2 regions of the Microbispora sitophila genome follow, and region 1 is predicted to be linked to the other one. Evidence: riboswitches for the same ligand, from Rfam matches in the RefSeq annotation. Region 1 holds a riboswitch; the other holds the start of a gene.

Region 1 (14,794 bases):
CGACGTGCTCCCCCCGCCTGGCCTGCCCCGGCCTCGCCCGACCGGCCTCGTCCTGCCTGGCCTGCTGCGCCCCTGCTCCGCACTGCCTGGCCTGCTCCGCCCTGCCTGGCCGCCCGCTCCGCGTGGCCGGGCGGGATCAGTCCGCGTCGGCGAGGCCGATGGAGAAGGCCGCCTCCAGGTCGTGGCGGGAGTAGGTGCGGAAGGCGATGTGCGTCTCGGTGTGGCGCACGCCGGGCACCTTGTTGACGCGGCCGGGCACGACCTCGGCCACCTCGTCGTAGCGGCCGACCCTGACCATGGCCAGCAGGTCGAACTCGCCGGTGATCGAGTACACCTCGCTGACGCCCTCGATCTCGGCGATGGCCTCGGCGACCTCGGGGATCCTGTCGACGTCCGCCTTGATGTGGACGATCGCGGTGACCATTCGCTCTCTCCTGCTGTCTCGCGGCTCGGCTCTGTCGCCCCCGACCTTAGTGCCACTCGCGCCGCGTCACCGCAGGGGCCGTCCCTCACGGCGGTCGCCGCGCTGGTGCCGGTAGGCGCGCTCGATGCGCTCGACCAGCCGCCCCGCGCCGTACGCGGGAAGGCTCCAGGTGCCGTCGACCTGGACGAGGCGCACGCCGGGGGAGTCGAGCCAGCGCAGCACGCACTCGGTCTCCTCGGCGCTGGCGGCCGGGGTGGGGCCGGGACCGGGGACGACCGTCTCCGCCGTGGCGACCAGCGCGTCCACGTACGGCGTGGGGTGGGCGCCCCGGGGCATCACCCCGGCCGCGGCGAGCCTGCCGTGCCGGATGACGTGGATGTCCCAGCCGCCGTCGAAGGCGGGGCTGGCCGCGACCATCTGCGGGATGCCGGTCAGCGAACGCAGGCGCTGCATGCGCGCGGCTGTCCTGACGTAGGCCGCGAGCCGGTCCCTGTCGACGGCCGCCTCCTCGTATCGCTGCTCGGCCGACAGGCGCCGCATGCGCGCCTCCATCGCCGAGAAGACCGCCTCCCCGTCGAGCTCCATCGCGTGCCGGGCGCGGCGGACGTGGCGGGCGTAGCCCTCCTGGCTCTCCCGGCCCTCGCAGGGCGCGCCGCAGCGGCCGATCTCGGCGAGCGCGCAGGCGGGGCGCCGCACGCGGGCCGACAGCCGTTCGGTGCACTGACGCAGCGGCAGCGCCTCGTGCATGGCGGTCCGAGCGTCGTCGGCGGTGCGGCTGCTGCCGAACGGGCCGAGGTAGGCCGCGCCGTCGTCCTTCACCTCGCGCACGACGCTGAGCCGGGGGAACGGCTCGTCGGTCAGCTTGAGCCAGACCGCCCGCTCGGGGAAGCGGGACCGTCTGTTGTAGCGCGGCTTGGTCGCCCCGATCATCCGCAGTTCGCGGATCTCCGCCTCCAGCGCGGTGGCGCAGACGATCGTCCTGACCCGCTCGGCGATGCCGACCATCTCGCGGATGCGGGAGCGCGTCTCGCTCGCCGTGAAGTAGCTGCGCACCCGGTTGCGCAGGTTGGAGCTCTTTCCGATGTAGAGCGCCTCGCCCTTGGCGTCCTCGAAGACGTAGACGCCCGGCGCGCCGGGCACCCCGTCGGCGAGGTGGCGTTTGCGCTGCTGCTCCGGCGTGGGGGCGCGCACGAAGCCGCGCAGGTCTTCCAGCGTGTGCACGCCGAGCGACCCGACCCGCGCGATGAGGCCGTGCAGGACGTCGACCGTGGCCTGCGCGTCGGCCAGCGCCCGGTGGCAGGGCTCGGTGGAGCTGCGGAAGACCCGCGCGAGGGTGGCCAGCTTGCAGTTGGGGGTCTCGTCGCGGGTCAGCACGCGGCGCGCGAGATCGGCCGTGTCCACCACCGGGTTGGCCGGGGGCGGGTAACCGTTGACCTGGCACGCCGCTTTCAGGAACGACATGTCGAAGGGCGCGTTGTGCGCCACCAGCGCCGCCCCGGCGATGAACTCCAGGAAGCTCGGCAGCACCTCGGAGAACTTCGGCGCGGCCACGACCATCGCGTCGGTGATGCCGGTCAGCACGGAGATGAACGGCGGGATGGGGCCGCCGGGGTCGACCAGCGTGGCGAACTCGCCGATCACCTCGCCGCCGCGCACCTTCACGGCGCCGATCTCCGTGATGGCGTGCTCCGCGGGCGACCCGCCGGTGGTCTCCAGGTCGAAGACGACGAACGTCACCTCCCGCAGGGGAGTGCCGAGCTCGTCCAACGTGCCCTGTACCGCATCCACGCCCATGACCATAGAAGTCCCGACCGACAATTGCCGCCCCCGCCCTGGGCGGAGGCAAAGCGACGGTCAAGTGAGCGGCTACGCGGAGGCCGCTCCGGCCCGCCACTCACGGGCCAGCATCGCGTAGATCAGTTCGTCGCTCCACGCGCCGGCGAAGAACTCGTTCTCCACCAGGCGGGCCTCCAGGCGCATGCCGAGCCGCTCCATGAGGCGGGCGGAGGGGGTGTTGCGCGCGTCGCAGTTGCCGTGCACACGGTGCAGCCCGAGGCCCTCGAACCCGATCCGGAGGATCTCGCGGGCCGCCTCGGTGGCCAGGCCGCGGCCCTGGTACGCCGGATTGAAGACGAACCCGATCTCGCCCTGGCGGTGCTCGCGGCTGCGCAGGAACAGCGTGAGGTCACCGATCACGGGCCCGCCGCCGGCCAGCGCGGCGGCCACGCTGAGCACGTCGCCGTCCTTCCCGAGCGACGCGCAGGCGATCTTCCGGTCGAGCGCGGCCTTCGTCTCCTCCCGCGTGCGGGCGTCCCAGTAGAGGTATCTGGTCACCTCCGGCAGGGAGTGGAAGGCGTACAGGTCGTCGAGGTCGGCCTCGGTGAACGGGCGCAGGACCAGCCGGGGGGTCGTGATCGGGTACGGAGGGGTGAACACGCCGCCAAGCGTAGGGACGGGAGCCGGACGCGTGAACACGCCGCCAAGCGTAGGGACGGGAGCCGGACGCCCGCCAACGGGTTGTGCCCCGCCGCGCCCGGCCCGGTCTCGCCGCCGCCGCGAGCACGGTCACAGATCATGAACGCGACATGGACACGGTGCGACGGCCGTACCCTTGAAGGAAGACAAGAACAAGGGAGTGTCTCGCAGATCTTGCCGTGTGAGGGCGGTCCGGTGGGCGCGCCGCGAGGCTCACGCCTCGCGGACGGCGGGCATCGGGGACGTTCTCGCACTCGGGGGCGACAGCACCGCGAGGCGCCGCCGGGGCGACCGCAGTGAGCAGAAGATCTGTAGGACACGACCGAGGAGCGACGAGATGAGTTCAGCCGGAGAAGGCCTGTCTCGTCCGTTGCCCGAGCAGGTCCGTTTACACGTGGTGGAGGTCGCGGCGCAGGTGCTGGGCTCGATGCCCGCCGCGGCCGTGCCGCCGCCGTTGCGCAACATCGCCAAGTTCGACCCGCGCAAGCGCGCCCGTCTGGGCAGCGCGCCGATCGCGGCCCAGCTGGAGAACGACAAGGAGTTCCGCGAGCGGGTGGCCGAGACGGTGGAGACCGCCTGGCCCGAGCTCGTGGCGAGCCTGGCCGAGGGCACGGTGCCCCCCGCGGCCGAGCCGGTGCTGGTCGCGGCTGCGGCCTACCTGACCCGCCCGCCCGGCTGGCCGGATCTGGTCGAGCAGGCGCGGACAGACCTGGAGCAGGCCGCCGCCGCGGGCACCCAGCGGGAGCAGGCGGAGACGCGGCTGCGTGAGCAGCTCGCGGCGCAGCGCGCCTCCGCCAAGGAGGAGATCGACCGGGTGCGCGAGCAGCTCAAGGCGGCCCGCGCGGAGAACTCCGACCTGCGGCGCAAGCTGCACGACGCCCGGGAGCGGGTCAGGGCCGCCGAGGCCAGGGCGGCCGAGCTGGAGGCGGAGACGGCCGAGGCGCGGGCCAGGGTCGCGAGCGCCAACGGCGCGGCCGAGACCGAGCTGCGCCGGCTGAGGGAGCGCCTGGCGGACGCCGAGCGCCAGCTGGAGGCGAGCCGCAGGGCCGCCCGCGAGGGTCGCAGCATCGAGGACGCCCGGGTGCGGGTACTGCTGGACGCGCTCCAGGACGCCGCCGCCGGGCTGCGCAAGGAACTCGGCCTGCCCACGACGATCAGCAGGCCGGCCGACTACGTGAACGCGGTGCTGCCGGGCGAGCCGGGCGTGACGGCCGTGCCCGCGCGGGCCCTGGCCAACGACGACCCCCAGCTCCTCGACCAGCTCCTGGCCATCCCCCATCTGCACCTGATCGTCGACGGCTACAACGTGACCAAGACCGGTTATCCGTCGCTGACCCTCGCCGACCAGCGGGCCCGGCTGCTGACCGGGCTCGGCGGGCTCGCCGTGCAGACGCGGGCGGAGGTGACGTGCGTGTTCGACGGCGCCGAGCTGAACGGGCCCGTCCAGGTGTCCGCGCCGCGCGGGGTGCGGGTGATGTTCAGCGCGCCCGGGGAGATCGCCGACGACCTCATCCGCACGCTGGTGCGCGCGGAGCCGCCGGGGCGGGCCATCGCGGTGGTCTCCTCCGACCGGGAGGTGGCCGAGTCGGTGCGCCGCATGGGCGCCCGGCCGGTGCCCTCGCTCCTGCTGCTGCGCCGTCTCGGCCGCGGCTGAAGCGCCGTACGCGCGCTCCGGCCCGGCGTCGTCACCGTGAGTGATGACTGCCGCGAATACCTGCGAATAGGTTGAAGCTTCAAGATCGCCTAGATAGAGTCGCGCCGCAGGTTTCGTTGATCTAAAGGGGGCCTCAGTGCGAGGGCGTGTGCCGGTGGCCGCCAGTCTGGCCGCCGTGGTCCTGCTGACGCCGGTGACGGGCGCGCAGGCGGATCCGAAGCCCACAGTCGCGCAGGCCAAGGCGAAGTTGAACAAGCTCAACGAGCAGGCCGACAAGCTCGTGGACCGCTACAACGCGGCCAACGAGAAGTGGAAGAAGGCGAGGCAGAAGTACCTCGCGATCAACGACGACTACAAGAAGCAGAACGTCCGGGTCGAGGCGCTCCGCTCCGGGCTGGTCTCGATGGCCGTCAGCAGCTACCAGGTCGGCGAGATGGGGTCGTGGGGCGGCGTCTTCTACAGCCCCAACCCCGACGCCATGCTCAGCGGCCTCGCCACGCTCAACCACATGTCGGCCGAGCGGGCCGGGCGGCTCAGGGAGTACGAGGGCGCCATCAAGGACCTCAAGGACCGCCGCGACCAGAGCAAGGTGGTGTACAAGGAGGCCGCCGACGTCAAGAGCGAGCTCGCCGACGAGAAGGAGAAGGTCGACAAGCTCGTCAGGGAGCAGATGAAGCTGCTGCGCTCGCTCGGGACGTACAACCCCGGCAATCCCAACAGCGCCGGCGTCGTCTACACCGGGCCGGCGTCCGGCAACGCGCTGTCGGCCCTCCAGTTCGCCTACAAGCAGGTCGGCAAGCCGTACCGCTACGGGGGCACAGGACCGGACGCCTGGGACTGCTCCGGACTCGTGCAGGCCGCGTGGGCGGCGGCGGGCGTGACGCTGCCGCGGACCAGCTACGAGCAGTGGGCCTGGGGCGCGAGCCGCAGGGTCTCGCTGGACGAGCTCCAGCCGGGCGACCTGCTCTGGCACGCCGGATACGGGCATGTCGGCATCTACGCCGGCGACGGCAAGGTCGTGCACGCGCCGCAGACCGGCGATGTTGTGAAGATTGTCACACTCGCCGAGTATCACGCGATCGGAGCCGTCCGTCCCTGAGGGCCAGGCCGTCTCTGTGATCTTTGTGCCTTTTGTGACTTGTGTGACCTGGTTTAGCCGTTGTTGCCGAGATTGTGAGCAGAGTCACACTTAGCCCTTTGCGATGCGGGTAAGCTGCGGTTTCTTCTCCGCCGCCTTCGTTATCCGATCTTTATCCGGCTGGAGGACTTTGCCGAACGCGGCGAGTCCTCGGTAGCTTCTGGGCCGCGGCGAGCACGCCTCGCCGCCGCGCTCCCGGTCCGGCCGGCCGGTCGCGCAGTCATCCACCGTCACCGGCGCTCTCCATCACCCTCCCCCTCGCGGGATCCCCCGGCGCCGGTGGCCTGCCGAGTCCGTGCAGTCAGGAGGCACGGAGCCGGGGAACCATCGACCTTCACGCGAAGGTCCGGGGTGAATCGGCGCATCGCGCGCCGTAGGGCGACTTCCCCGCCCGAACCCGTCAGCTAACCCGGTAGGCGTGAGCGGAAGACCCGAGGAGAGATCCTGTCTACCACCCCCGCTAGCCTGTCCCGTCTTGCCCGAATTGCCCTTGGTGGTGCCGCTTTGACGGCATCCGTAGGGGTCGCCGGTGCACAGCCGGCGGCGGCCGACACGGTGACGGTCACGGTCGTCAAGACGGCCACAGCCACGAAGACGGCCACGGCGAAGAGCGCGAACAGCGCCGCCCGCAAGGCCGCCGCGAAGAAGCAGCAGACCAAGAAGCGCGCCGCCAAGCGGAAGGTCACCAGGGCCGCGCTCCAGCGGGCCAAGGCCCAGCGCGCGGTGAAGGTGGCCGAGAAGCAGATCGGCGACCCCTACCGCTACGGAGCCACGGGACCGGGCGCGTTCGACTGCTCGGGCCTGGTCCAGTACGCCTGGCGCAAGGCGGGCGTACGGCTGCCGCGCACGACGTGGTCCATCCGCAGCGCGGTCAGGAAGAAGGTGTCCTGGGGGAACTTCAAGCCCGGTGACCTGATCTTCACCAGCGGCGGCGGCCACGTCGGCATGTACGTCGGGCACGGCAAGATGATCCACGCTCCGCACAGCGGCACGCGGGTCCGGATCGACAAGCTGGACGCCTACCGGAGGAGCACCTTCGTGGGTGCCGTCCGCCCCGGCGTCTGACGGGCACCGGTCACCAGCCCCCTCGACCGGCGCCGTCCTCACGGCCCCGTCCACCTCGCCGAGGTGGACGGGGCCGTGACACGTGCTGGCTAGCATGCACGGCGTGACTGCCACGAGCGGCGTGCCCGGGGGCGTGCCCGGCGTGCGCGCCGAGGCCGATCGGCGCCGGCCTGAAGTTCCGCCCCACGGGGTCGGCCGGATCGCGGCCGTGGCCGCCGCGCTGGCCGCGCTGCTCGCCGGGCCCGCCGCCGCGGCGCCGCCCGACCCGCTGCTCGCCCTGCGGCTGGATGCCCGGGCCGCCGTACGGGAGCAACCGAGCATGTGGACCGGCGCCTCCGTCGCCCGCGGCGAGCGCGCCGTCGTCGTCGGGTCGCCCCGGCCGCTGGTCGCCGAGATCGCCGCGCTGGCCGATCGCGCGGGCCGTACGGTGACGAGGATCTGGGGCGGGTACGGCGGCGCGGTGGTCCTCGTGCCGCGCACCGAGGAGCAGGCCGCCGTGCTGGCCGCGCCGGCGAAGGTGGACGGCCTGGCGGCCGTGGCCACCGGCGGCCGCGTGATCGTGCAGCCGGCCGCGTTCGCCCGCCTGTCCGCGACCGGCCGCCTGGTCGTCGTGACCCACGAGCTGACGCACGTGGCGACCGCCGGTGGCCGCGCCGTGCCGATGTGGCTCATGGAGGGCTTCGCCGACTACGTGGGCTACCTGGACAGCGGGCTGCCGGTCCGTGCGGTCGCCGCCGAGCTGGCCGCCGACGTGGCGGCCGGGAGGGCGGCGCTGAACGCCCTGCCGGGGCCCGCCGACTTCGCCGCCAGGCCCGCCCAGGCGTACGAGGAGGCGTGGCTGGCCTGCCGCTACATCGCCGCCAGGTTCGGCGAGCGGAGGCTGGTCGCCCTCTACCGCGCCGCGCTGCGCGAGGAGATCGGCGCCGCCCTACGGGAGGTGCTCGGGCTGACCGCCGACGGCCTGACCCGCGAATGGCGGTCGTACGCGCGTGAGCGGCTCGCCCGTTCCTGATCACGACAGGGCGCCCGATCTCCACAGGGCGCCTGATTTGCGCAGGGCGCCTGATTTGCACAGCGCGACGGTGGCGGCCGTGGCTGCGACAATGCGTTCCCGGGCGGCGCGCGGGCGGACCGCGCGACCACGCCGGCAGCGGGGGTGAGGATGACGAAGCGGACGCTGATCGTCACGAACGACTTCCCGCCCAGACCGGGCGGCATCCAGGCGTTCGTGCACGGCCTCGCCTCGCGCAGGCCGCCCGGCTCTGTGGTCGTGTACGCCCCGCGCTGGAAGGGATGCGAGGAGTTCGACGCCCGCCAGCCGTACGAGGTGGTCCGTCATCCCTCCTCGCTGATGCTGCCGACGCGCTCGGTGGCGAGAAGGGCGGCGGAACTCGTCGAGGACGGCGCCACCGTCGTCTTCGGGGCGGCGGCGCCGCTGGGGCTGCTCGCCCCCGTCCTGCGCGCCGCGGGCGCGGCCAGGATCGTCATGCTGACCCACGGGCACGAGGCGTCGTGGGCCCGCCTGCCGGGCGCGCGCGCCCTGCTGCGCCGCATCGGGGCGGGGGCCGACGTCGTGACCTACCTCGGCGACTACACGCGCCGCCGGATCGCCCGGGTCGTCCCCGCCTCCAGGCTCGTACGGCTCGCGCCCGGCGTGGACACCGCCGCCTTCCACCCGGGGGCGGGCGGCGACCGGGTCCGCACGTCGCTCGGCCTGGGCGACCGGCCGGTGGTCGTGTGCGTCTCCCGGCTGGTGCCGCGCAAGGGCCAGGACGTGCTGCTGCGGGCCTGGCCGCTCGTCCTGCGGCGGGTTCCCGGCGCGGTCCTGCTCCTGGTCGGCGGCGGCCCCCTCCGGCGGTCGCTGGAGCGTACGGCCGCCCGGGCCGGCCTGACCGGCTCGGTGGTCGTCACCGGGTCCGTCCCCTGGGCGTCCCTCCCGGCCTACTACGATGCGGGCGACGTGTTCGCCATGCCGTGCCGCAGCAGGTTCGGGGGGCTCGACGTCGAGGGCCTCGGCATCGTCTACCTGGAGGCGTCGGCGACCGGGCTGCCGGTGGTCGCGGGGTCCTCCGGTGGCGCCCCCGACGCCGTACGGCACGGCGAGACGGGCCTGGTGGTCGACGGCGCGTCGCACACGGCGGTGGCCCGCGCGCTGTGCGACCTGCTGGCCGACCCGGCCCGCGCCCGCGCGATGGGCGAGCGGGGCCGGGCCTGGATCGAGGAGGAGTGGCGCTGGGACCTCGTCGCGGCCCGGTTCGCCGCACTTCTGTGACGCGAGGCCGCCTCAGCCGGTGAACACCTCCACGAGCAGGAAGCCGTTCAGCGCGCTGATCACGGCGGCGACGACGACGCCGGCGACGGTGGTGAGGCGGCGGTTGACGAGGTCGCCCATCAGCTTCCTGCTGCTGGTGAACGCCACGAGCGGGACCAGGGCGAACGGGATGCCGAAGGACAGCGCGACCTGGCTCAGCACGAGCGCCCGCGTGGGGTCCACCCCGGCGGCCAGGACCGCCATGGCCGGGAGCATCGTGACCAGCCGCCGCGCGAGGAGCGGTACGCGGCGGCGCAGGAACCCCGCCATGATCACCTGCCCGGCGTAGGTCCCCACGCTGGAGGAGGCCAGGCCGGAGGCGAGCAGGGCGAGCGCGAACGCGACGGCCGCCCCGGGGCCGAGGACCTGCCCGAGACCGGCGTGGATGGCCTGGAGGCTGCCGGGATCGCCGCCGCCGAAGGCGGCGGCGGCCACGGTCAGCATCGCCATGTTCACCAGACCGGCGGCGCCGAGGGCGACGGCGATGTCCATCCGGCTGGCGCGCACGGCCTCCCTGCGCACATCCTCCCTGCGCACATCCTCCTCGGGCCCGCCGTGCGCGCCCTGGTGCTGGGTGAGGGCCGAGTGCAGGTAGACGACGTGGGGCATGACGGTCGCCCCGACGATCCCGGTGGCCAGCAGCAGGCTGTCGGTCCCGGCCAGGCGGGGCACGAAACCGCCAGCCACACCGGCGAGGGACCCCGACAGCAGCACCTGGTAGGCGAAGCCGGCCAGGACCACCGCGAGCATCGCCGCGACGGTCGCCTCGAACCGGCGGCGTCCGCGCGGCGCGAGCATGAGAAGCAGCGAGGAGACGACGGCGGTGATGGCGGCGGCCGGCAGCAGCGGCACGCCGAACAGCAGGTTCAGGGCGATCGCCCCGCCGATGAACTCGGCCAGGTCGGTGGCGGCGGCGACCAGCTCGGCCTGCACCCACAGCGGCAGGCTCACCCGGCGCGGCAGGTGGTCGCGGCACAGTTCGGGAAGGTTGCGGCCGGTGGCGATGCCGAGCTTGGCCGAAAGCGCCTGCACGAACATGGCCAGCACGTTCGCGAGGGCGATCACCCACAGCAGCATCGTTCCGTACTGCGCGCCGCCCGCCATGTTGGTCGCGAAGTTGCCCGGGTCGATGTACGCCACGGAGACGACGAAGGCGGGACCGCACAGGCCGGCCAGCCGTGCCAGGCGGCCCGGCGTAGCCCGCCCCCCGGCGTGAACGGCGGGCGCGGGCCCGTTCAGGGGACGGCGGGAGTCGAGCACGAAAGCCTCACAGGAAACACGAAAGCCTCACAGACAAGAGGTCTACGGCGGGCGGCGCACAATGCCGGCCTGGGCGCGTTCTCCGGCCGGCGGTGGCAGCCCCGCGACGCGAGTACGGCACACGCGGAACGGCGCAGGTGCCGCGGGGTGAGCGTGGCGCGGTGGAAAGAGCGGAGGCCGGTGTCCGACCGGCCTCCGCGTGCGCTCACCACCTCGGCGGGGCTCGGTCAGGTGAGCTTGTCCTTGAGCTTGCCCACGGGGCCCACCTCGGTGCCGAGGGCGGGGCTCTTCGGCTCGCCCATGCTGCCGTCGTAGGTGTCGTACAGCTTCGGGTCGGGCGGCGGCGCCATGGCGAGGTCCCCGAGCGGCTCCGGGTTGAGGAGATAGGCGAACTGGTGGCGGCCATCGGGCTGCGGCCCGCTCGCCCAGCCGCCCGCCTGGGCCTCGGCGCCGTCGGACAGGTCCCAGATCGTCTCCGCGTGCTCGGCGTACTCCTCGTCGAACAGCGCGTTGGGCACGACGACGTCCTCCAGGCCGTCTGCCTGAAGTTCCTCGATCGCCTTCAGCCACAGGTTCTGGTGCAGGGTGTCGCGGGCCAGGTTGAACTTCAGCATGTCCTTCACGCCCGGGTCGTCTGTCATGTGGTAGAGCCGGGCGGTCTGCAGCCTGCCGTGCGCCTCGGCCGCGACGTTCGCCCGGAAGTCCGCCAGCAGGTTGCCGCTCGCGACGATGTAGCGGCCGTTCCAGGGATAGCCGTTGCTGTCGGCGGGCAGGGGGCCGCCGCCGGCCACGATGGCCTGCTGCGGGTCCATCCCGCCCAGGACCGCGCCGAGCACGGGGTCGGCGGTGGCCATCTTCGTGACCGCGGTGGAGGGCGCGCCTTCGAGGAGACGGGCGACCATCGTGGCGATCATCTCGACGTGCCCGATCTCCTCGGTCGCGATGTCCATGATCAGGTCCTTGTACTTGCCGGGCATCCGGCAGTTCCAGCCCTGGAACAGGTACTGCATCGTGACCGTCATCTCGCCGAAGGCGCCGCCGATGAGCTCTTGGAGTTTGCGCGCGTAGACCGGGTCGGGCTTTTCGGGCTTGGCCTCGAACTGCAGGCGGCGGTTGTGCCGGAACATATGACTCCTTGCGTAGAAAACCACAGGGAGCCGCAGGCCTTACGCGGGCTAAGGGCGCGACCCCGCTGGTACATGTGGCGGGGGGGTCACGCATAAATCCCAACACGTGCCGCAACGGGACCACAGGAGTGACACCTAACGAAGGGTCCAATAGATGGACAGGCGCCGCCCCACACCGCGATTGGGTCTGAAGAACCCGCTGTCCGCGCATATGCGACACACCGGCATGCGCGAGCGGGCCGGGGAAAAGGAGTGGGTCAGGGTTTGCGGCCGATGCCGCCGGCGACGCAGACGCCGCCGAGGTCGAGGGGGTAGCGCACGGGTTCCTCGGGACGCCACTCGGGCACGTGGACCACGCCGGGCTCGACCAGGTCGAGGCCGTCGAAGAACCGCACGATCTCGGACATGTCCCGGGCGCGGCCGGTGCCGAGCATCTGCAGCAGCACCGCCTCCAGTTCGCGCATCTCCGGCGCGCAGGAGCAGAAGTGGGTCAGCTGCATGTAGCTGCCCGGGGCCAGGCGCGCCTTGTAGGTGTCCACCAGGCCGTTCGGGTCCTCCGCGTCGGCGAGATGGTGGACCACGGCCACCAGCAGCAGGCCGACGGGACGGGAGAAGTCGAGGAAGCCCTCGACCTCGGGGTGGCTGAGGATCACCTCGGGCTCGCGCATGTCCGCCGTGATCACGCGGGTGCGCTCGTCGGTCTGCAGGATCGCCCGCGCGTGGGCCAGCACGATGGGGTCGTTGTCCACGTAGACGACCTTCGCGGCGGGGTTGATCCGCTGCGCGACCGAATGGGTGTTGTCCATCGTGGGCAGGCCCGAGCCGATGTCGAGGAACTGGTCGATGCCCTGCTCGGCCATGTACTTCACGCCGCGGAACAGCATGGCCCGATTGTTGCGGGCGCCCTCGCCGCGGTCGGGGAAGTGCCGCATCCCCTCCATGGCGACCGCGCGGTCCACCGCGAAGTTGTCCTTGCCGCCCAGGAACGCGTCGTACACCCGGGCGATGCTGGGCTTGGTCGTGTCGATTTCCGGAGGGAGGTAGTCGGGGTCGCGGTGCGTCCGGTTCCAGCTGCCGACCCTGTCGCCCATCGCCCGCCCTTCTCCAGTCATCGATCATGGATGCGTCTGGAGCATAACCAAGCGAAGCGCAATATTGCGGACCATTCGCGATATTTTCGGCGGTCTACGAGGTCGATCAGGCATCGACGCACGTCGTCTCCGCCCGGCCGCGCAGAAGATCCGCGCCAATCACTGCGATCCGGTCGCCCCAATCACCGCAAGTCCCAGGCCGTCCGGTCGGTATCCGCGCCCGCGCACCGCCGCGTCGGAACGGCGCGCCGAGACGACCGAAAGTTTTCCGAGACTTCCGACACGTTTCGGCGCGCCCGCTCGATCAGCCGCCGTACAGCTCGTCGATCTGCTTGGCGAAGTCGCGGGCCACGACGTGCCGCTTGATCGACTGCTTCGGCGTGACGTGGCCGGTCTCCTCGCTCAGCTCGATGTCGAGGATGCTGAACTTCTTGATCTGCTCGGCCTTGGAGACCATCCGGTTGGCGTCGTCCACGGCCCGCTGCACCTCGGCGACGACCTCCGGGGCGGAGCACAGCTCGGCCGTGGAGGCGCCGGAGCGGCCGTTGGCCTCCTTCCACTGCTCCATCGCCTCGTGGTCGAGGGTGACGATCGCCCCGATGAACGGTTTGCCGTCGCCGACGACCATGACCTGACTGATCAGGCGGTGCGCCCGGATGGCGTCCTCGAGCGGCGCGGGCGCGACGTTCTTGCCGCCTGCGGTGACGAGGATCTCCTTCTTGCGGCCGGTGATGCTCAGGTAGCCGTGTTCGTCCAACCGGCCGACGTCCCCGGTGTGGAACCAGCCCTCCGGGTCGATCGCCTCCTTGGTGGCGCGCTCGTTGTTCCAGTAGCCGTCGAAGACGTGGCGGCCCTTCACGAGGATCTCGCCGTCGTCGGCGATGCGGATGCTCACGCCGGGGAACGGCTTGCCGACCGTGCCGATCTTGTTGGCGCCCGGGATGTTGACGGTCGAGGGCGCGCTGGTCTCGGTCAGCCCCCAGCCCTCGAACACCTCGATGCCGACACCCCGGAAGAAGTGGCCGAGCCGCTCGCCGAGGGCCGAGCCGCCGGAGACCGCCGCCGTCAGCGCGCCGCCCGTGGCCGCCCGCAGCTTGCCGTACACGAGCTTGTCGAAGGCCGCGTGCTTGAGCCGGGCGCCGAGGCCGGCCCCGCCGGAGCTCTCGGCCTTGCTCCACTCGATCGCGGCCCGTACGGCGGCGTGGAAGATCTTGCCCTTGCCCTCCGCGTTGGCCTTCTGCTCGGCGGCGTTGTAGACCTTCTCGAACACGCGCGGCACGCCCAGCAGGAACGTGGGCTTGAACTCCCGCAGGTCGGGGGCCACGTTCTTCATGTTCGGGCTGTGCGCCAGCACCGTGCCGGTCTCGATCAGGACGATCTGGATGAGCCGGGCGAAGCTGTGCGCCAGGGGGAGGAAGAGCAGCGCGGCCCGGCCCTCCACGTCGAACAGTGTCTCCAGCGGCCCGTGGGAGACGTTGCGCGCGGTGAACAGCAGGTTGTCGTGGGTCAGGCGGCAGCCCTTCGGCATGCCGGTGGTGCCGGAGGTGTAGATGATCGTGGCGAGGTCGCGCCCGCCGCGGCTCGCCCTGCGCTCGGCGAGCGTGTCGTTGGTCACGTCCGCGCCGAGGCGCTCCAGCTCGGCGAACCCGCCGTCGCCGACGCGCCACAGCAGCGGCAGGTCGGGCACGGCCTCGCGGACGGTCTCCTCGTGCGCGGCGGTCTCCACGAACGCGGCCTTGGCGTCGCTGTCGGTCAGGATCCACTTGACCTGGTCGGCGGAGGAGGTCTCGTAGATCGGCACCCCGACCGCGCCCGCCGCCCAGATGGCGTAGTCGGCGACCGTCCACTCGTAACGGGTGCGCGACATCAGCCCGACCCGGTCGCCGGGCTCGATCCCGGCGGCGATCAGTCCCTTGGCGACGGCCGCCACCTGGTCCCTGAATCGCGCGGCGGTGACCGGCGTCCACGGCGCGGCCGGGTCCTCGCCCTCCTTGCGCCGGATGACGACGGCGTCCGGCTCGTCCACGCCGCGCTGGAACACCACGTCGGTGCAGTTCGCGGACGGAGGCACGTCCACCAGCACGGGAACGCTGAACTCGCGCACGGGTCACTCCTTCGCGCACGGCCGCGCGATCCCCGGAGCGCAGGGCGGGGACCGCGTTGCGGGCATAACTCTTCGTGTCTCACCGGACGCTACCGCGCGAAGTTACGCATGGGTAGGTCCGTCACCCAGGCGTTATCCAGGGACA
Region 2 (14,794 bases), on a different contig from region 1:
CTCTGTGGTCGTTCCCGTGTCCACGGGAGCAGGGCGTTGAGCACGTCGCGCGGCGCGGCGGCGGGAGTGCTCGGGGCGGCCGCCGTCGCGGCCTCGGTGGCGGCGTCGGTGGCGCGTCGTCACCACACGCTGTCGGCCGTCGCGCCGGAGCTGAGGACACCGGCGCTGTGGCTGCCGCTCCCGGTCACCGGCAGGCTGAGCCTGACCCTCGCCCGGCGGCTTTCACGCCGCACGACGCACCCGGTCGCCGGGGTGGCGGTCACGCGGCACGATGTCCCCGGCGGACGGGACGCCTTCGTGTACGAGTCGCCGGGCCGCCGGCGCCCCGGCGGGGCGCTGTTGTGGATCCACGGGGGTGGCACGATTCTCGGCCACCCCGAGAGCGACCACGAACTGTGCAGCCGCATCGCCCGCGACCTGCGGATCGTGGTGGTGAGCGCACGCTACCGGCTCGCTCCGGAGCATCCCTTCCCGGACGGGTTCGACGACTGCTTCGCCGCGCTGCGCTGGCTGCACGACGCCGCCCCCGCACTCGGCGTGGACGGTGCGCGCGTCGCGGTGGGCGGAGCGAGCGCCGGCGGCGGACTGGCGGCCTCGGTCGTGCAGAAGGCGCACGATCACGGGCTTCCGGTGGCGTTCCAGATGCTCCTCTATCCCATGCTGGACGACCGTACGGCCCTGGTGCGCGACCATCGGGGACGCGGCAGGATCGGGTGGACGCCGCGCTCCAACACGTACGCCTGGACCTGCTATCTCGGTCGTGGGTCGCGCGTCGCCGAACCCCTCGTCTACGCCGCGGCGGGCCGCCGTGAGGATCTCCGCGGCCTACCGCCCGCGTGGATCGGCGTCGGGGACCTCGACCTGTTCTACTCGGAGAACCTGCGCTACGCCGAACGGCTCAGGGCGGCCGGTGTGCCGGTCGACCTCGTCGTCGAGCCCGGCATGTACCACGGCGCCGACTTCGACCACCACGCGACCGTGCCGTCCATGCGCGCGTTCCGCCAGGGCATGCTCGACGCTCTGGCCGCCGGGCTCACGCTCGGCCCGGCGACCGGGCGGTCATGAGGGAGCAACGGCACCAGCGCGTTCGTCAGGTGCTCTCGATCGGATCGGAGGCCTGCCCGTCGTTCTCCTCGTGTGAGGCCTTGTGGTGTGAGGCCGGCACCACGAGCTGTTCGGCGCCCTTGTCACGAGTCACCCAGAGATAGACCAGCGCGCCGACGAACAGCACGATCGAGGTCCACTGGTTGATCCGCAGCCCCAGGAGCGTCACCGCGTGGTCCACTCCGCCCACCGGGTCGATCCGCAGCCCCTCGATCCAGAACCGCCCGAACGTGTAGCCGGCGACGTAGAGGGCGAAGAGGCGACCGTGGCGCAGCGTGAACCGCCTGCCGGCCAGGATCAGTCCGAACCCGAGTGCCGCGTCCCACAGCGACTCGTACAGGAACGTCGGGTGGTAGAGCACGCCTGGCTCGCCGCCGTGCGCCTGGTCGATCTCCAGGCCCCACGGCAACGTGGTCGGACTGCCGTACAGCTCCTGGTTGAACCAGTTGCCCCAGCGGGCGATGGCCTGCCCGAACGCGATGCCGGGCGCGACCGTGTCGGCCACGGCGCCCAGAGACAATCCCCGGCGGCGGCAGGCCAGCCACACGCCCACGCCTCCCAGGGCGACCGCGCCCCAGATGCTGAGCCCGCCTTCCCAGATGAACAGCGCCCGGTAGGGCTCCTTGATCGCGCGCGGGCCGAAGTAGGTCTGCCAGTCGGTGATGACGTGGTAGAGGCGTGCGCCGATCAGGCCGAAGATGACTGCGGGGACCGCGATGTCGCTGATCCCGCCCTTCTCGCCGCCCTGGGCGCGCCAGCGGCGCTCGCTGAGCCAGGTGCCGAAGACGATCGCGAGGATGAAGCACAATGCGTAGGCCCGGATCGGAACGAATCCGAGATACCAGACCCCTTGGGAAGGGCTGGGAATCGAGGCAAGGGGCATGCCGGTGAGGCTAGTCAGCGTGAGGCCACTTGGCCGCCTTGGTGACCTGATCGCAAACCTTCCGCGACATGACGCCTACGCCGGGAGGGCCCGGGGGTGGAGTCCGGCCGGACGCCACCCCCGGTGATCCTCGTCGATCAGGCGATGACGCAGGGGCTTCCGTTGAGGGTGAACGCGGTGGGCTTGGCGGCGTTGCCGGTGTGGGTGGCCTGGAAGCCGATCTCAGTGGAGGCTCCGGGCGCCAGCGTGCCGTTGTAACTGACGTTTGTCGCCGTGACCTGTCCGCTGGTGGGGGAGTAGGTGGCGTTCCATCCGTTGGTGATGGTCTGTCCGCCGGGCAGGGCGAAGGTCAGCGACCAGCCGTTGATGGTGGAAGCGCCGGTGTTGGTGATGGTGAGGTTCTCCGTCAGCCCGTTGTTCCAGGCGTTCACGGTGGCGCTGACGCGGCAGGCGCCCGAACCGCCGCTGGGCGACGGTGACGGGGAAGGCGACGACGACGGGGACGACGACGGGGACGGGGACTGGGAGGGCGAGGGGGAGGGAGACGTCGACGGACCGGACTGGAACTGCGTGAAGAACTTCCACACCTCTCCCGAAGTCCAGGTCCTGGCACCGCTGGTGGAGGTGGACCCGTCGTTCGGGGAGGGGGTGTGATCCCCGTCGAACGCGGCCCACACGACCGGGTATCCGGCCCGGCACCCCGAGTAGGCGGTGATGATGTGCGTCAGGCTGCCCTGCGCCGGCTCCCGCGGAGTCATGGGGGTGCAGCCGTTGTTCGTGACGAACCTGTCACGCAGTGACCGTCCCTGCGAGATGTTGAGCACCGAGTCATGGGTGCCGTGGATTCCCATGTACGCGACCGGCTGGGTGCCGCCGTTGCACCCGCTGAGCTGCGCGCCGGAGTAGACCGCGACCGCACGGAAGACCGTCGGCCGGGCACACGCGACCGCGAAGCTCATCGCGCCGCCGTAGCTCCATCCCATGGCGAAGCGCTGCGTCGTGTCGACACAGAGATCGCCCTCGACCCGCTTCAGCACGTCGTCGGTGAAGGTCAGGTCTTCACCGTTGGTGTTGCCCCAGCCATTGTTGATGCCCTGGGGCGCGATGAAGATCGTGCTGTTGTTCGAAAGTTGCTTGAGCCCGTAGTAGGACCAGACGGCTCCGTCCGATCCGCCCGTGTCGACAATCTGGGCGGTGCCGTTCAACCAGTGGTACGCGAAGATCAATCGGTAGGGGTGGTTGTTGTCGTAGTTGTCGGGAATCCTCAGGATCCAGGTGCGATTCTTGCCGCTGGTCGTGATCGTTTGTGAACCGCTTCTCAGCGTCGGGGTCTTGCCGCATCCGGCGGTCGCCGCTGCGACGGCGCTGATCGAGGACGGCGTGGTCGCGCCGAGGCTGTCGCTCAGTGCCATACGTCCCGTGGTCAGGACGAGAAGTGCGGCGGCCGCGATGGCGGTAAAGATGGATCTCTGTCTCAACTTCACGCAACTCCTTTTGCCGTTCGAAAATCGACATGCGTCGATAGGGAAGCCATTTGTTTTTCCTTCACCCGGTGGATCGTCCGCAGTCGGCATGTGGATGCCGGCCGTGCGGCCTCCCCGGACGGATTCGAACGCTAAGTGAGCCCACCGTCAGTCGACCCGCAGGAGCGCGGCGACCGACCATCGTCGGCGCGCGCGTGCTCGCCTTCCCTCCTGCTGCAGAAGAGCATGGCGAGTTCAGATGCCCGTTAGCGCTGGCATGGCGTTCGCCGGAATCTGCCGATCCCGATCAGTTCCGTCTGGCGTTGAGCCAGCAGACATGTTAACGCTAACAGTGACGGGGGCGGCCAAATGCTCCTCTCTGCCGGGCGACTGGAGGTGGTGGCGAAGCGGAGCAAATATGAAGTCATGAGATCTGTCAAGAATTTCGCCTTCTCCTCGGGAGTCCCTCGCCGGTAACCGTCCATTCCCGCGGTTCTGACCAGGAAAGAAGCAGCGGCTGCCGTTGCCGCCGGGATGAAATTTTCATCGTCGGCGCCTCGGCTACTCCGGAGACGAGGCCGCCATTCGGCGCGGTGCCGTTTCCGTCATCCCATCGCCGAACGGCTGGGCGTTTGGCATCACCCGGTGGCGCCGATCGTCGGCATTTGTCGCCTGGAAAACACCTGGACGATTTTGGCGCGGGCGGTCGAACGAGGGGCGGTGTCGCGTCGTCAGCGGGCGAACTTCTCGATGGCGGCCGGGCTGACCGGAGTGAAGAAGTTGACGAGGTTCCCGTCGGGGTCGCGGAACAGGAGAGACCGGTTGCCCCAGGGCATCGTCGTGGGCTCGTTGACGAACTCCTCGACGAAGCCGACCAGGTTCTGATGCACGCCGTCCACGTCGTCGACGAGGAACTCGATGATCACGCTGCGGTTGCCGGCAGGCCGGGCGGCGCCGGGGGCGAAGAGCGGGACGGTGCGGGTGCTGCCGATCGCGAGGGTGGCGGAGGCGGTCCTGAGCTCGGCGAAGTCCTCGCTGGACCAACTGGCCCGCACTCCCGTGGCTCGCTCGTAGAAGTCGACGAGGCGCGCGACGTCGCCCGTGATGATGCGGATCGATACGAAGTCCATGGTGATCTCCCTGGTTCGTGGGGGTGTCCTCCCGCGGCACACTAGAGCGAATACCGGACAGAAACCGCCCAGTATTTTCACTAGATTGTTGTGACGTGGCTCGACCTACTCATCGCGTGCTCACACTGCTGGAGCTTCTGCAGTCGGGCGGCATCCGGACCATGGCCGAGCTCGCCGACCGGCTCGGCGTCGACGAGCGCACCGTGCGGCGATACGTGGACCACCTGATCGACCTCGACGTGCCCGTCGAGTCCGTGCGCGGCCGCTACGGCGGGTATCGGCTCGCCCCCGGATATCGCATGCCTCCGCTCATGCTGAGCGACGACGAAGCGCTCGCCGTGCTGCTCGGCCTGGTCGCCGGCCGCCGGTCAGGGTTGACGACGACGACGGGCACGGCGAGTGAGACGGCGGCGGCCAAGATCCGGCGGGTCCTGCCCGAGCGGCTCGCCCGCAGGCTCGGCACCGTGCTCGAATCCCTCGCCTTCACGGCTCCGCCCGGCGAGTTCGCCGCCCCGGAGACCGCGGTCCTGCTCTCCGTCGCCGATGCCGTGCGTCATCACCGGCCGATCTCGATCAGGTACACCGCCGCCGACGGCCGGCGCAGCGAACGCACGCTGCATCCGTACGGGCTCGTCGCCCATTCGGGCCGGTGGTACGTCACGGGTGCGGATCCCGAGATCGGCGAGGATCGGACCTTCCGGCTGGATCGCATCGCGGACGCGAGGACCCTGCCCGGTTCGTTCGAGCCGCCCGCCGGGCTCGATCCGGCGCAGCACGTCCTGTCGGGGTTCGCCAAGGCTCGGTATCGGCATGAAGTGGTCCTGCGAATGCAGGGAACGGTCGAGCAGATCCGCGCCCGGCTTCCCGCCGGCGTCGCGACCGTGGAGGAGTCCCCGTCCACGGAAGGCGCGGATCCCGAGACCGAGGGCTGGCTCCGCGTCGAGGTGCGGGCGGAGCGGCTCGACTGGTTGCCTCCGGTGCTCGCGTCGCTCGACCGGCCGTTCGTCATCGAGCGACCGGACGAGCTCCGCGGTCTCGTCGTCGCGCTCGCGGAGCGGCTCGCGGCCTCCGCCCGCAAGGTCCCGCCCCCGCCGGGCACAGGCTGAAGCGCAGCGCTTGCAGGAGAGTGGGGACGTCGACGCGCCTCAGTCGACGGAGCAGTTTGGGGTCGTTGCGCCTCATCGCGGATGGCGCGTAGTCCGATCGGCAGAGATGCCCTTGGCGGCGGCACGCCCAGGGACATCTCCGCCGAGGATGTATCCGCGGCCCCGGGGTCAGACGCCGGGGCGTACGGCGGTGAGGAAGCTGCTCCTCCAGTAGCCGTTGAGCTTGTCGACGCTGACCACCGCGCCGCTGTGGGGGGCGCTGATCACCTTTTTGTGCCCTATGTACATGCCCACGTGGCCGCCGCCACTGGTGAAGATGAGGTCGCCGGGCTTGAGATGCGCCAGGGAGACCTTCTTCTTGACGGCGCTGAGCATCGACCACGTCGTGCGCGGGAGCTTGACGCCGGCCTTGCGCCAGGCGAACTGGACGAGCCCGGAGCAGTCGAACGCCCGTGGGCCCGTGGCGCCCCATATGTACGGATCGCCGAGGTGCCTTTTCGCCACCTTGATGGCGTGCTCGGCCTTCTCCTGCTGGAGAGCGGACTTGGTGACCTTCGTGTTCGCGGAGTCATCCGCCGTGGACGCCGCGGGGGCCGCGCCGTTGTACGGGGTGGTCACCGTGGCGGGGGGCTCGGGTGGGATGACCGTCGAGGCCGTTGGCGGGGCTGCCACCGCCCCCGACGCGGCGGCCGCGGGGAGCGCGCTCAAGGCTCCTACGGAGGCGGTGAGTGCTGCGCTACTGATCGTGACGCAGGCGATGCGGAGCAGAGTGGTGGAGTTGGTAGACAGGGGATCTCTCCCTAGGGTCTTCCGCTTGTGCCTACCGGGTTAGCTGACGGATTCGGGCGGGGAAGTCGCCCTACGACGCTGACGCGCCGATTCACCCCAGACCTTCGTCGAAGGTCGATTGGTTCCCCGGCTCCGGGCCTCCTTGCTGCACGGATTCGGCATCACCGGCGCCCAGGGGGGCGGGAGGGCGTGGCGACGGTGACAGTGGATGGTCGATTTCGAACACCGGCCGGGTTCGTAACGGCGGCGTCACGTGGACCCCGTCGTAGGGCAAGGAAACTACCAACTTGCCCCATATTGTCGCAAAGGCCCCAAACGGGTAAGGATCGCGTAAAAAGGATCAAAAGCCCAAAACCGCAGGTCAAGGAGTGTCTGCACGGCGGGGAGTGTGATGCGCGTCACACGCGTCGAGCGCTTTGCGGGCCGTCAACGCACGCGCGTATAGCCAGCGAACGGCGCGCCGGAACGACCTGGCCGACGTCTCCTGTGAGTCGTACGTGCTGAGGTTGGGCAGGGAGGGGATGTCGGCCGCCTAGTCGGCGGGCAGGCCGTTGCGGCGGGCCAGAGTGCCCAGGGTGCTTCGCAGCGCCTCCGTCTCCTCGGGGCTGAGGCCGGCGGTCAGTTCCGTGTCGAGTTCGGCCGCCGCCGCGGCGCATGTGGCCAGCAGCTCCCGGCCCTCGCCGGTGAGCGCGAGTGTCTGCCTGCGGCGGTCCAGGGGATCGCGTTCACGTCGTACGGCGCCGAGCTCCTCCAGCCGGTCGGCGAGCGACACCACCAGGCTGGGTGCCACGTTCATGAGCTTGGCGATGTCGAGCTGAGAGGTCGCCGTTCCGGACTCCAGCAGCGCCAGCAACCCCACGTGTTTGGGCTTGAGGCCGTGGTCGGCCAGGCGTGCCGAGAACCGCTCGGTCATGACGGCCCCCAGCGTGCCGAGCCGGAAGGCCAGCGTGGAGGTCAGCTTGACATCGTTCATGCCCATAATGCTACCGTCTCAATATCATTCAAACTATGAACGATTAGGAGTCAGAACGGTGCTGAATCCCGCCTCCGTCCACGTCGTGTTCGCCGACCTCCAGGACGGCATCGTCGACGTCAGTGCCACCAATCCGGCCTCGTCCGTCCGCCGCGCGGCCAGGGTTCTGAACGGACTCGTCACAGCCCTCGGCATACCGTTCACCGTCTCTGCCGCACCTCGCCCGGGCGGCCCGGTGATGATCGAGGAGGTGCCGGACGGTGAGCCGTACGTGCGCACCGGACCGTCCTGCTGGGACGACGCCGTCTGGCGTGAGGCCGTCCTGGCCGCGGGCCGTCCCACCCTGGTGATCTGCGGGGTGACGACGGAGATCGTGGTGCTGCGCACCGCCCTCGACGCGCTCACGCACGGCCTCGGCGTACAGGTCCTGGTAGACGCCTGCGGAGGCGTCACCGCCCGCACCGAAGACGCCGCCCTGCGGCAGATCGAGGCCGCGGGCGGCGTGGTGACCTCCGTGGCGGGTTTCGCCGCCGACATGGTGCGCGACTTCACCACACCCACCGGTCGGCGGGTGATCACCGCCCTGCACGAACTGGTATGACTCGCCGACCCTGGCCGTCGATCGCCCCGGCTCGCGCAGCGCTGGTCTCCCTACGGCTTCACGAGGGCCGTGGTCACTACTTCGGCGGTTTCGGCAGGCCCGTACGGTCTCCCGGGACATTCCGTCCGAGCCGTACGACGACCGTGTCCGAGCCGGGATCGACCTGGACGACCTGACCGCCGAAACCCAGTGCCCAGTGCATGTCGTGAGGTGCGCCGTCGACCAGGCGCCGGCGCGGGGCGGCGGAACTCCGCTCTCGCGTGCTGGGCTTCAGCGGGTCGACGACGGGACCGCGGGCGTTCATCCACCACAGGTAGCCGTACGCGGCGTTCAGCTTCTGCGACGGCCGGCCGGTCGCCGCCTCGCCCAGACGTCCCCGGGGGCCGCGTCCTGGGCGAGACCGACGGCGAAGCCGGTGCGACCGGCGGCCCGTACGAGGCGGCGGTAGTCGGTGTCGACATCCCAGTGCCGGCCGGAGACGTTGGTCAGGATGTCCTTGATAGTGACGTCTGCGGAGGGGGTGCCCGCCCATTCGGGGACGTACTCAGACACCTTGTCGTCGATGGAAAGCCTGCCCTCCGCTTCGGCGATGCCGACCAGGGTGCCGGCGTAGGACTTGGTCGCGGAGAAAACCTCCTGGCTGGTGGTCGTGTCGGTGCCGTTCCAGTGCCAGTCGGCCACGAGTCGCCCATGCCGGATCACGACCAGGCAGTTCGCGCCTCTCCTCCCGGCATCGAGAGCGATCTTCTCCAACCCGGCGCGATCGAAACCGGCGTCATCCGGGCTGATGCGACGCCATTCCGCTCCCGGATAGACGGTCGTGGCGGGACGGAGGGTGGCCGACGGAGTGGGAAGACCTGTCCGCGTCTGCGGTGGTGTGGTCTGGGACCCGGCCGAGCACGCCGAGCCGAAGGCGGCGGCTGCGAGAGTCGGCGTCAGGACGCCCCGCGCGATGAGGGACTTCGCTCCCCCGCATGCTCACCTCTCCGCCTTCGGCCACTCCTACCGGTTCACCGTATGGCGATTTCAGCCGGTCAGCGCGTACGCCAGAAGGTGCCGTCGGCCGAGGGGTCGTCGGGGTCGCCCTGCGGCACGGTGAACCCCGCACCCCACACCGTCGCCGTCCCGGGCCTGCGCGCGATCGAGAACAGAGCGGCGTCGGTGCCGGCCTTCCGGGGGAGCGGAGTGCTCCGCCAGGCCGAACCCGTGACGTGCCACAGGGTGGGGTTCCAGCTGCCCTGCACGACCCACACGCCGCCCTTGCCGTCGGGCTCCACCTCCGTGTACGGCTGGGCGTTGACGGCACCGACTGAGGCGAGCCATGAATGGCCGTTCCAGCGCATGACCAGGGTGCGGCTGTAGGTCACGTCGTCACCCTCGTCGTCGGCGCCTTCCCAGGTGACGCCGCCGACGGCCCACACGTTGCCGGGGCTCACGACGGCGATGTCGTTGAGGACCGCGGCGGCGTCGGGCGCGGGACGCGTGATCGCGGGCGTGGGCACCAGCGCCCAGGACCTTCCGTTCCACCGCATGATCGCGGGACGATCGCCCTTGGTTCCCGCCGCCCAGACGTCACCGGCCTTGTACGCGTCGACGGCGGCGGCGCGGGCCGGCAACCGCACGCTCTTCCAGGAGGACCCGGTCCAGTGCCGGGCCGAGGCCGAGGACTCGGCGACCGCCCAGACGTCCTTCGCGCCCGTTCCGTCGGCGTCCGTCGCGGAGAAGCCGCTGCCGAGCGAGGCGGTGGACCACGCGCGGCCGTTCCACCGAGCGGCCTTCCCCGGACCGAAGACCCACACGTCCCTGTTCGAGCTGGCCGTCACGGCCGTCAGTTCGTACGGCGGGCTGCCGGGGAGCACCTTCCACGATCCGCCGTCGAACCACTGGACCAGGCCGCGCTGCCCGCCGTTCACGACCCGGTGTCCGGCCGCCCACACCGACCCGTTGCCCAGGGCCGTCACGTCGTTGAGGGCGTCGTCCCCGGGCAGCGTGTTCACCCTGGTCAGCCGCCACGCCGGCGCGCTCTCCCCGGTCTGGCCGCCTTGCCGGCTCACGCCGTGGGCCGCCACGGCCGGCAGGCACGCCAGCCCGAGCGCCGTCATGGTCGAGACGAATACGGTACGCACGATGCTTCCCCTTCCGCTCACCAGTACGACGTCTGATGGAGGGGAGCCGTTCACACGTCGCCGGTGGCAAGGGCCGGACTCACTTCTTCTCCGTCCACGGCTCGTAGTCGTCGTCCCCGGGGAGCACCCAGACCTTCACGTCGGGCCTGGTGATCGTCCGTAGCGGTGTCGCCTTTCCGGTCGTCTTCGAGACCCGGTAGACCGCGACGCCCGTCCTGGTCTTCGACCGGACGATCAGGCGTCCCGCCTTATCGAAGTCGAGGTCGTCGACGTACTGTCCCCGGGGCAACCGCACGGTCACGGTGCCGCTCGCCTTGCCGGTACGCAGGTTGAGCAGGCGCAGCTTGCGAGACTTGGGCCACGAACCGACAGGCGCCGCCGCTGTCACGTAGTCGTTCGCCAGGGCCATCGGCGACAGCCGCGTCTTCGACCGCAGCCGGGTGCGCAGCCCTCGGTCGAACACCGTCACCCGACCCCCCACCCCTTCCATCAGCAGCCGGTTGCTGTCCGGGCTGAAGCCCGCGAAGCCCCACTGGTCCGTCCCTCCGGGCAGCGGCAACGTCTTGCCTTTCCGCAGGTCCACCAAGACCCCCAGTCCCGGCGCCGAGGTCCCGGTGACCACGAAACTGCCGTCGTCCGACACCGACGGCCACTCCTCGCCGGTCGTGTACGCCTCGATGTTCCGGATCGCTCTTTCCTCGCCGTGCAGAGTCCGCTCGACGAACAGTCCGTCCGACTTACGGAAGTAGAAGAAGTGCCGGCCGTCCCCGCTGATCAGGAACGCCGTCCGGGTCCCGGCGTTGACCGTGTCGCGGGGCGCCACGGCGAGCGCTTCGGGCACCTTCACCACGTCTCCGTTGGTGAGCACCAGTTCCCAGGTCTGCGTTCGCTGGGCGTACGCGATCGTGACCGGCGTGGCCGCCGCCGCGGGCTGTCCGTTCAGCGGAACAGCGGTCAGGAGAAGTGTCGCGAGAACCGTACGCAATCTCATATGGGGTGAGATGCCGGATAACCCCTCAATGTTGCCGGGCCCGAAACTACACCGGTCGGCCGGTATAGTTTGGCCCTGTGCCAAGGCCGAGTTCCAAAGACCGACTGCTCGACGCCGCCGCCGAGGTCCTGCTGGCGGAAGGGGCCGAGTCGCTCACCCTCGACGCCGTCGCCCGGCGGGCGGGCGTGTCCAAGGGCGGGCTCTTCTATCACTTCCCGACCAAGCAGGCGCTGGTCGCCGCCATGGTCGAGCGGTTGACGAAGGTCTTCGACGAGGCGCTGGCGCAGGCGGGTGGCCGGCCGGGCGACTTCCTGCGCGCGTACGTCGAGGCCACGATCCCCGAGAGGCATGCCCCCGCTGTCCCCGCCGACCGCGTCACCGCGGCGCTTCTGGCGGGAGTGCTGGTCTGTCCGGCGGCTCTCGAGCCGCTGCGTGAGCGGTTCGCGGCCTGGCAGGCCCGGCTGGTCGACGACGGCATCGACCCGGCCGTCGCGACGGCCGTACGACTGGCGGTTGACGGCTGGTGGGCCGTCCGGCTGCTCGGACTGAGCGAACCCGGGCCGGAGCTCCACGAGCGAACCCGTCGCTACCTGATGGAGGCGATCGACCATGCTGCGCGTGACTAAGGCGTTGATGCTGGTGACCGACCTCGGCTTCGTGGCCTACTTCACGATCACCGGCCTGGGCCTGATTCCCCCGCAGTGGGCGTTCGCCGACTACGCCGACCCCTTGATGGTCGCCTGGAACTGGTCTTTCCTCTGGATCGACCTGCCGGCCGGCGCCACCGGCCTGGCGAGCCTCCGCCTCCTGCGCCGCGGCTCGCCGAGCGGTACGCCGCTGATGCTGGTCTCGCTCGTGCTGACGACGGCCTCGGGGCTCATGGCGATCGCGTTCTGGACCCTGCGCGGAGACTTCTCCCTCGCCTGGTGGATACCGAACCTGTATCTCATGCTCTTCCCCGTCCCGGCGATCGTGCGGATGACGGTGTGCACGGCTACGAGGCCGGCGCTCGGTAATCCCTGAGCGTGATCGCGGTCGCGGCCCTGCGGATGGGTTCGGTGACCCGCTCGATCATGCGGTTCTTCCCCGGCAGATGCGGCATCAGCCGCAACATCAGCATCTGGAACCGGATCTGTGCCGCGGACTTCAGCACCATGCCCTTGAGGTTGTTCGCGGCGAGCTTCTGGTTCTCCTCCACGAAGTGCCGCATCTCGCGCTCGTAGGCGGCGAACCCCGCGGCATGGTCGCCCGCCGCCTCGGCGAGACAGCCCGCGAGAACGTAGGCGCCGACCAGGGCCAGGCTGGTGCCCTGGCCGGACGCGGGTGAGGCCGCGTAGGCGGCGTCGCCCACGAGCGCCACCCGGCCCGACGACCAGCGGTCCATGCGCACCTGGCTGATCGAGTCCAGGTAGAAGTCCGGCGCGTCCTCCAGGGCGTCGAGGAGGCGCGGGACCTCCCAGCCCTGGCCGGAGAAGACGTCGGCGAGCAGTTTCTTCTGCTGAGCGGCGTCCCGCCGGTCGTACTCCAGCGGCGGCGAGGAGAAGAGGAACATCGCCTTGGCGTCGTCGCCACGCCCGGTGCTGTACATCCCGGTGCTTCTGCCCGGTGCCGGATACATCATCTCCGTACGGTCCAGGCGGAGATGGTTGGGCACCGTGAAGATCGAGATGTAGTGCCCGAGATCGTGGACGAACCGGGACTCCTCGCCGAAGGCCAGTGCCCGCACGTTGGAGTGCAGGCCGTCGGCGCCCACCACCAGGTCGAACGTACGAGGGGAGCCGTTCGCGAAGGTGACGTGCACGCCTTCGGGGGTCTCCCGCAGGGCGGTGATGGAGTCGTCGAAGACGTACTCGACGCCGTCTCGGGTCGCCGCGTGCAGGAGCCGGGTGAGGTCGCCGCGCATGATCTCGACGTCGTCGCCCTCGCGGCCGCCGAACAGTTGCGCGCTCATCGTGCCGATCTGCCGGCCGCGCGCGTCGACGAAGCGTGCAACCCGCATGTCCGTGCTGTGCCGCCGCACCTCGTCCAGCAGGCCCATGCGGGCGGCGACGTCGAGTGCCGCTCCCCGAATGTCGATCTTGTAGCCGCCGTCCCGCGGCGAGGGTGCGCGTTCCACGACGGTCACCGCGAAGCCGTGCTCGCGGAGCCAGAAAGCCAGCGTCAGTCCGGCGACGCTTCCGCCGGAGATCAAGATGTTCGCCATGCCGTGAACTGTACAAGCGTCTCAGTCATCTGTCTAGTACAGATGTCCAAGACATTTGTGCTGGCATGGGCTAGGCTCTGAGCATGGGAAACCGGGAAGATCTGCTCGCGGGCGCCAAGCGGTGCCTGATGGAGAAGGGATACTCCGGCACCACCGCGCGTGACATCGCGGCGGCCGCCGGCACGAGCCTCGCCGCCATCGGCTATCACTTCAGATCGACGAAGGCCCTGCTCGACGCGGCCCTCATCCAGGCGATGGAGGAATGGGGAAAGGAGATCGAGCAGACTCTCGCCGCCGACGCGTCACTCGGCGGCGCCCCCGCGCAGCGATTCGAGGCGACCTGGACGCGGATCATCGAGTCCTTCGCCAGGATGAGACCGTTGTGGGCCATCCAGTTCGAGCTCATCGCCCAGATGGATCGGCTCCCTGAGCTGCGCGAGGCGTTCGCGACCGCCAACCGGCAGGCGAAGCTGGGGCTGGCGGCGATCTTCGAACACCTGGATCCGGCCGCGGACGTACGCCAGGCGATGGCCGTCGGCGCGTTCTACCAGGCACTGCTCGGCGGGATGGCGGCCCAGTGGCTCGTCGATCCGGAGCAGGCTCCGTCGGCCCGCGATCTCCTCGAAGCGCTGCGTACGATCAGCGCGGGGCTCGGGACGGAGTGACCGGCGGGAATCGTGGCTCTGCCGCTTGAGGCCGGCCGGGCGGCGGATGGGTGCGCTCCCCGGCAGGCCTCTCTCGGCGGGCGTGTCAGTCCGTCGCGGTCAGGGGTCCGTCGGCGTGCGGAACCCGTTCGGCGGGGATGACGCCCAGGCGGCCCGCCTGGTAGTCCTCCATCGCCTGGATGATCTCGGCGCGGGTGTTCATCACGAACGGCCCGTAGTGCACGACCGGCTCGCGGATCGGCTGCCCGCCGAGCAGCAGCACCTCCAGGTTGGGCTCGGCCTGGGGCTGGGCGGTGTCCGCCGCGAGGGTCAGTGACCCGCCCGGCCCGAAGACGGCGAGCTGTCCCTTGCGGACCGGCCGCCGCTCGGCGCCCACGGAGCCCTGGCCGGCCAGGACGTAGGCGAGGGCGTTGAACTCCGGGTTCCACGGCAGGTCGAGCCGGGCCCCGGGGCTGACGGTCGCGTGCACCATCGTGATCGGGGTGAACGTGACGCCCGGTCCGGCGTGCCCGTCCAGCTCCCCGGCGATCACCCGCAGCAGTGCGCCGCCGTCGGCCGAGGCGAGCAGCACCGCCTCCCGCCCCCGGATGTCCTGGTAGCGGGGCAGGTGGAACTTGTGCGCCCGAGGAAGGTTCACCCACAGCTGGATGCCGTGGAAGAGCCCGCCCGAGACCACCAGGTGCTCCGGCGGCTTCTCGATGTGCAGGAGGCCGGACCCGGCCGTCATCCACTGGGTGTCGCCGTTGGTGATGGTGCCGCC

What was found. Region 1 has a riboswitch for cyclic di-AMP ahead of IL992_RS08495 (C40 family peptidase). Riboswitches for the same ligand answer to the same signal wherever they lie in the genome.
Region 2: another riboswitch for cyclic di-AMP. It lies ahead of IL992_RS24920 (C40 family peptidase); the one in region 1 lies ahead of IL992_RS08495 (C40 family peptidase).

The regions. Positions count from the first base shown of each region.
Region 1 is NZ_JADBGC010000004.1:90,140-104,933, forward strand. Features, by position in the region: gene IL992_RS08470 (Lrp/AsnC family transcriptional regulator) at 137-424, opposite strand; gene IL992_RS08475 (DEDD exonuclease domain-containing protein) at 491-2,212, opposite strand; gene IL992_RS08480 (GNAT family N-acetyltransferase) at 2,291-2,860, opposite strand; gene IL992_RS08485 (NYN domain-containing protein) at 3,237-4,553, shown strand; gene IL992_RS08490 (C40 family peptidase) at 4,690-5,652, shown strand; cyclic di-AMP (ydaO/yuaA leader) riboswitch at 5,967-6,121, shown strand; gene IL992_RS08495 (C40 family peptidase) at 6,196-6,756, shown strand; gene IL992_RS08500 (gluzincin family metallopeptidase) at 6,860-7,768, shown strand; gene IL992_RS08505 (glycosyltransferase family 4 protein) at 7,919-9,028, shown strand; gene IL992_RS08510 (Nramp family divalent metal transporter) at 9,041-10,327, opposite strand; gene IL992_RS08515 (manganese catalase family protein) at 10,555-11,454, opposite strand; gene IL992_RS08520 (SAM-dependent methyltransferase) at 11,712-12,545, opposite strand; gene IL992_RS08525 (AMP-dependent synthetase/ligase) at 12,850-14,649, opposite strand.
Region 2 is NZ_JADBGC010000013.1:264,047-278,840, reverse strand. Features, by position in the region: gene IL992_RS24950 (glycoside hydrolase family 68 protein) at 1-40, shown strand, start outside; gene IL992_RS24945 (alpha/beta hydrolase) at 37-1,065, shown strand; gene lgt (prolipoprotein diacylglyceryl transferase) at 1,091-1,987, opposite strand; gene IL992_RS24935 (cellulose binding domain-containing protein) at 2,125-3,465, opposite strand; gene IL992_RS24930 (VOC family protein) at 4,182-4,580, opposite strand; gene IL992_RS24925 (helix-turn-helix transcriptional regulator) at 4,697-5,686, shown strand; gene IL992_RS24920 (C40 family peptidase) at 5,855-6,394, opposite strand; cyclic di-AMP (ydaO/yuaA leader) riboswitch at 6,489-6,646, opposite strand; gene IL992_RS24915 (MarR family winged helix-turn-helix transcriptional regulator) at 7,008-7,448, opposite strand; gene IL992_RS24910 (isochorismatase family protein) at 7,507-8,049, shown strand; gene IL992_RS24905 (hypothetical protein) at 8,126-8,353, opposite strand; gene IL992_RS24900 (serine hydrolase) at 8,380-8,802, opposite strand; gene IL992_RS24895 (hypothetical protein) at 9,084-10,175, opposite strand; gene IL992_RS24890 (WD40 repeat domain-containing protein) at 10,255-11,166, opposite strand; gene IL992_RS24885 (TetR/AcrR family transcriptional regulator) at 11,244-11,792, shown strand; gene IL992_RS24880 (DUF5360 family protein) at 11,776-12,189, shown strand; gene IL992_RS24875 (FAD-dependent monooxygenase) at 12,161-13,369, opposite strand; gene IL992_RS24870 (TetR/AcrR family transcriptional regulator) at 13,453-14,034, shown strand; gene IL992_RS24865 (pirin family protein) at 14,120-14,794, opposite strand, start outside.